DNA from 2 places in the Pseudoalteromonas sp. 20-MNA-CIBAN-0454 genome. Region 1 is predicted to be linked to the other one. Evidence: predicted binding sites of a transcription regulator. Region 1 holds the regulator's gene; the other holds the start of a gene.
The links. The regulator sigma-54, encoded in region 1, starts transcription at its own class of promoters, with help from an activator protein. The targets are predictions, from matches to a motif close to GTTGGCACGNNNNTNGNNT.
Positions count from the first base shown of each region.

Region 2: the regulator sigma-54 is predicted to act here: its motif matches at 1,596-1,614, upstream of AAEZ22_RS03305 (DUF2726 domain-containing protein).

Region 1 covers NZ_JBEOOB010000011.1:8,015-11,154, reverse strand. The annotation lists gene lptA (lipopolysaccharide transport periplasmic protein LptA) at 1-168, shown strand, start outside; gene lptB (LPS export ABC transporter ATP-binding protein) at 165-890, shown strand; gene AAEZ22_RS07190 (RNA polymerase factor sigma-54) at 960-2,453, shown strand; gene hpf (ribosome hibernation promoting factor) at 2,480-2,767, shown strand; gene ptsN (PTS IIA-like nitrogen regulatory protein PtsN) at 2,772-3,140, shown strand, end outside.
Region 2 covers NZ_JBEOOB010000004.1:138,697-141,836, reverse strand. The annotation lists gene AAEZ22_RS03315 (cobalamin biosynthesis protein CobD/CbiB) at 1-144, opposite strand, end outside; gene mtnN (5'-methylthioadenosine/S-adenosylhomocysteine nucleosidase) at 145-852, opposite strand; gene AAEZ22_RS03305 (DUF2726 domain-containing protein) at 960-1,556, opposite strand; gene folE2 (GTP cyclohydrolase FolE2) at 1,672-2,592, opposite strand; gene arcB (aerobic respiration two-component sensor histidine kinase ArcB) at 2,806-3,140, shown strand, end outside.

The sequences.
Region 1 (3,140 bases):
AACATTTCTCAAGCTGGGCAAAAAATTACGGCTAAAAGCATCACCTACGATATAGAGCAACAGCTTATAAGCGCTGAAAAAGATGAAAACTCAACTGATCGGGTACACACTATTTTAGTGCCTGTAGACGTAAAAAAAGAACAAAAACTCAATAAAGGTCAGCCATGAGTACATTAAAAGCAGAGCTATTAGCAAAAAGCTATAAAGGCCGTGAAGTTGTTAAAAATGTAGGACTTGAAGTAAAAGCTGGCAGCATTGTTGGTTTACTTGGCCCAAATGGCGCAGGTAAAACCACTACCTTTTACATGATTGTAGGCTTAGTTCATAGCGACAAAGGTAAAATATTAATTGATGATAACGATATTACCTTACTTCCTATGCACAGCCGTGCTCGTTTAGGTATTGGTTATTTACCACAAGAATCTTCTATTTTTAGAAAGCTCACTGTGTATCAAAATTTAATGGCTATTTTAGAAACGCGTAAGCAACTAAATAAACAAGCCAGGGAAGAAACCCTAAATAGTTTATTGGACGAATTTAGCCTGCAACATATTCGCGACAGCTTAGGTATGGCGCTATCTGGTGGTGAACGTCGCCGCGTAGAAATAGCACGTGCTTTAGCTGCAGATCCTAAATTTATATTGCTTGATGAGCCCTTTGCTGGCGTGGATCCTATTTCAGTACTCGATATTAAAAAAATTATAGAACACCTTAAAAATCGTGGTATTGGCGTACTAATTACCGACCACAATGTAAGGGAAACCCTTGATGTTTGTGAAAAAGCCTACATTGTTTCTCATGGGGAGCTAATTGCATCTGGTACTCCTGAATTTGTATTAAACGATAAAACAGTACGTGATGTTTATTTAGGCGAGCAGTTCAAACTGTAATATTTATGTTATTACTATAAGCATCTGCTAAGATTAATCATATCAATTTATAAGGATTGTTAGAGATAAATGAGGCAATCATTACAGCTGCGCATGGGCCAGCAACTTACAATGACTCCGCAACTGCAACAGGCTATTCGCTTATTGCAGCTTAGTACCTTGGATCTCCAGCAAGAAATACAAGAAGCACTTGATAGCAACCCATTACTTGAAGTTGATGAACAAGATTACACGGAAGAATCAGCAGGTAAAAACGAGCAAAAAGCAGATGACATTACTGTTAGCGCCTCTGCTGACGACACCCCAAGCGAGTATGAGCAAGATAGCGGCGAAGCACTAAATAAAGACACCATAAGCGACGACATGGCCATGGATGTATCATGGGATGAATATATGAGCGCAGCGCCTGCCTCTTCATCAGGGCCAATGCCTGAAGATGAATCTATTTATCAAGGTGCATCAACCGAAACCCTGCATGAATACTTAATGTGGCAATTACAGCTCACCCCTTTTAGCCCTACCGACGAAGCTATTGCCATAGCTATCGTTGAAGCCGTAGATGACTCTGGTATTTTAACCCTCAGTTGCGAAGACCTTTTAGCAAGCTTTAACCAAGAAACTGACGACGAACACGAAGTAGAACTAGATGAAATAGAAGCAGTGCTAAAGCGCATTCAATTATTTGATCCTGTTGGTATTGCAGCTCGCAGCTTGCAAGAATGCTTATGCATTCAATTAAATCAATTTGATAAAGACACCCCTTATATTAACGAAACAAAAATGGTGTTAACTGATCATATCGATTTACTCGCTGCTCGCGACTATCGTACGTTAATGAAAAAAACTAAGCTCAAAGAAGAAGAGCTTAAAGAAATAATGACACTTATTCATACGCTTAATCCTAAGCCTGCGGATACTATTGTCAGAGAAGAGTCTGAATACGTTATACCTGACGTGTCTGTTAAAAAAATAAAAGGCCGCTGGGTGGTAGAGCTAAACCCAGATAGCATGCCAAAAATACGTGTTAACAGCCAATATGCGGCTATGTCTCGTACAGTAAAATCCAGCGGTGACAGCCAATTTATTCGCTCGCACTTACAAGAAGCTAAATGGTTTATTAAAAGCCTAGAAAGTAGAAACGAAACACTCCTGAAAGTAACTAATTGTATTGTTAAGCAGCAACAAGCGTTTTTTGAACATGGCCCAGAAGCCATGAAACCTATGGTATTAAACGATGTTGCCGAAATAGTTGAAATGCACGAGTCGACTATTTCACGGGTCACTACGCAAAAATATATGCACACTCCACGTGGCATTTTTGAGCTTAAGTACTTTTTTTCAAGCCATGTAAGCACCGAAAATGGTGGCGAATGTTCATCAACTGCCATACGTGCCCTGATTAAAAAGTTGATAGCTGCAGAAAACTTAGCCAAACCATTGAGTGATAGCAAGATTGCAGATATATTGGCTGAGCAAGGAATTAAAGTAGCTAGACGGACAATTGCAAAATATCGCGAATCTCTGGCTATTCCCCCGTCGAATCAACGTAAAAGCTTGATTTAAGACGTACAACAAAGAGGAAAATGCTGATGCAACTAAACTTAACTGGTCGTCATGTAGACATTACAGACTCATTAAGAGACTATGTAAATAATAAATTTGCAAAGCTGCAAAGACACTCAGATCACATAACTAATGTGCATGTTATTCTCGATGTAGAAAAATTAAGTCAAAAAGCTGAAGCAACAATTTTTGTAAGTGGCGCTGAGCTATTTGCATCGACCGAACACCAAGATATGTACGCTGCCATTGACTCGTTGATTGACAAACTCGATCGTCAAGTAATTAAACACAAAGAGAAGTTTGCTCGACACTAACACTATGAAATTAAGCTCACTTATATGCCAGGACTGCAGCAAAGCTGTGGTCCTTTTTAATAGTAAAAAAAGAATTTTAGAATTCATCAGTGAACTCGCGCATAAAAAAATGCCGTATTTACCTCAGCAAGATATTCTCACTGCTTTATTGGCAAGAGAAAAGCTAGGTAGTACCGGTATTGGCCGAGGAATAGCAATTCCACATGGCCGTATGAGCGGGGCACAAGAGCCTCTTGCCTTAATTTTAATAAGCGAAACCGCTATTAATTTTGATGCAATTGATAATCGTCCAGTTGATATTTTTGTTGCGCTTATAGTGCCCGATGGCGATAACCAGCAGCACTTGAAAACACTAGCCACAATAGCTGATAAA
Region 2 (3,140 bases), on a different contig from region 1:
AATACGCTTACCAATAGCGCTAAAAGTAGCCGTTAAAGCAGTGTTAGGATGATACCAACTAACAAGTGGTAAAAAGCGCTCAGCAAGGAGCGCCATTATAAACACAATAAAGTCCAAGTGATTTTGAACCATATTGCTGAGCATTTACAGTGAAACTGCCGTTAGCTTTTCAAGTAACGCCACTACCATTTTAGATGAATTGATTGATGCTGTTTCTAGGTATTCTTCAAACGACTGCGGCGACTCTTTGCCGGCAATATCTGACATCGAGCGAATAACCACAAACGGTGTATTAAGTGTATGACAGGTTTGCGCAATTGATGCCCCTTCCATTTCTACTGCAAGCATTGTAGGAAAGTCGCTACGGGCTTTTTCAATGCGTATTGGGTCACACATAAATATGTCGCCGGTACAAATTAAACCAACTAAGGTTTTTACGTCACTAATTTGCGCAATAGTTTGCTCTGCAGCAGCCACTAATTTAGGGTGTGCTGCAAAACCTGCTGGCATTTGTGGTACTTGACCTATTTCGTAACCAAAGGCAGTTACATCAACATCATGATGACGAACTTCTGACGAAATAACTACATCGCCCACATTTAATGACGGATCAAAGCCGCCGGCAGAGCCGGTGTTAATTACGCAATCAGGGGCGAAGTTGTCAATAAGTAATGTAGTTGCAATAGTTGATGCTACTTTACCAATACCAGATTGAACCAATGTTACTGTGTTACCTGCTAATTCACCGGTATAAAAAGTAAAACCAGCTTTAGTTAAAGTTTGTGGATTTTGCATTGCTTCGCGCAAAATTTTAACTTCTGGCTCCATTGCGCCAATAATACCAACATTCATAGTGTTAAGTTCCTGAGTTTGAATGCGCTGATTATACGTGAAGTTAGCGCTAAAAAACAAAAAAGCGAGCAGTTTTACTTTGCTCGCTTTTTATTATGTTATTTGCTTTAAATTTCGGCTAGTGCTGTAGAGTGCGCTTTAGCTTGAGAAGGTGATAGTACCGCTGGTTTTTGAACTCGGGTACGAATAGGGCGAGCTGTTTGCGTAGCCGCAGGTTTGCCAAGTTTAAACATAATAGCGTCGCGTACTTCACTTGGGCGATAGCCTGATTTTACTTTCATACGAATATGCGGGATGCCAGCGGCCTCTAATGCGCCATTAACAAACCAGTCGCGTTGTGCTTTATGGCCATCTTTATTGGCATTGTTTACTAAGTCTACGGCTGCCACTATGGTCATTTTTTCTTTATCGACTAGCACAAAATCAAGCTGTTTATTTTTAGCTTTAGCCATTGCTGCACGCTTAGACTTTGCCGATAAACCTTGTTTGCAATCAATCACGTCGATTAGTTTTACACGACTAACAATTTTATACTGATCGCCCACTGCGCGTTCTAATAAATTTAAAAAAGCACTTTCTACTTGAGTAAATACATTTTGCTTGCGGGTAAAAGGATAAGGGTTTCCGCCATCATCGTTAAACTTTGACGCAACAACAGAGGCCCCAACAACTAATACTAAAATTGATAATAAAGCGAATTCCATACGGTAACTCCATAACAACAAATTGACACTGCTTAAGTAAAGCAATTAACGTGCCTAAATTAGTTAGTTAAGTAGTATGTTTCCGTATGGATATTGAACACTGCAAAATAAGAACTTAAGCTCTATAACCGCCAGCAACGCCTTTAACTGCAATAGCGAGTGCGTCGTGCGCATGCAGCGATTCGTAATGATTTATTTGTAACCAGTAATCACTGTATTGCTGTGTTTCTAGTAGCGCTTTAATTTTACGAGCAGCATCTTCACAAAACATTAAATTTTGACCATTTAGGCGGGCAAACTCTTGTTCATCTTCACGTTTCACTGCCGCTTGTACTGGCGTTTTTAATTCATCTTCAATCGTGTTAATTAAATTAACTACGTCAAATTGAGTAATATTACTGTCGAGCTTTACTTTTACATTAGCAATTGAGCGCTGCGAGTGTGGGGTGGCTACAATACCTTGCGTAGTACCTAGCCATTCTAGTGCTTCTTTTTGACAGAGGGTTTCTTGACTGAATTTTTCGGCAAATGCATTTTGTATCAGCTGACGCGCAAGTGCCGCTGAACATGGGCAAGTTGATGAATAGGTTACATCAACACTTAGCTCGTAATTAATAACACCTTGTTCAATTGTGCTGGTTAATATAACGGGGTAGCTTTTCCAGCCAGCCTTGCCGCTTAATAACGATTTACGGCGCAGTGGTAATTCAAACTTAAATTCTATAAGTGCTTTATCACTTAAGCCTTCGTGGCTACTAATAAAAAAATCGAGCGCTTGAGCCAATGTTTGAGGATTAACTTGCTGCTCAGTAGAGAGCGTGTCGAGCGCTAAAAATAAGCGCGACATATGAATGCCTTTTGCATCTTCTTTGTGTAAGTTTACAAAAGCACGGGCTTTAGCATTAACAGTAACTGGCGTTATGCCATGCGACTCAAAAATAAATGGCAGTTCAATTTCACCCATTCCCACCCAGTCTAATGTACCAGTTTGTAAGGCGGGAGCCGTGTTAGCTATATCGGGCATATTAGTTTGCATGGTGTGTTACTCGTTATTAGCAATAATAAAGCGCCGCATTTTACACTAAATAATTTATTGCTGGAATGATGAGTTGTAGCCAGCTAATGATTCAAACAATAAATATTAGAGTTTTTATCGCACAACCTGAAAATAGCTGATAGAAAATGCTAAAATTAACCATAACATGCAATTTAAACCTTTTTGTAATTAAGCTAAGAGAAACACTGATATATGACCGATTCTTCTTTGAGCCCTTGGGCTCGAGTTCTTTCTAGTTTAATAACTCGGTTTGGTGAGTTTAAAACTGCAGCCATTTGCTATGCTTTGTTATTGGCAGTTTCGCTTGTTTTATCAAGTATGTTTTATTATGTTGCCGTTGGAGAAGTTAATCTTGTTGATATATTGGCAGTGGTATTTTTTACCTCTGTGGTATCGCCTCTGGTTATAAGCGTGCTAATAAATTCAATCAGGCAACTAGATGCCTCCTATGCATATTTAGACAGTGCGACAAAACAAGAAAAGCTACTCAATCAAACATTAAAAGATAATATAAATCGCTTAAATGT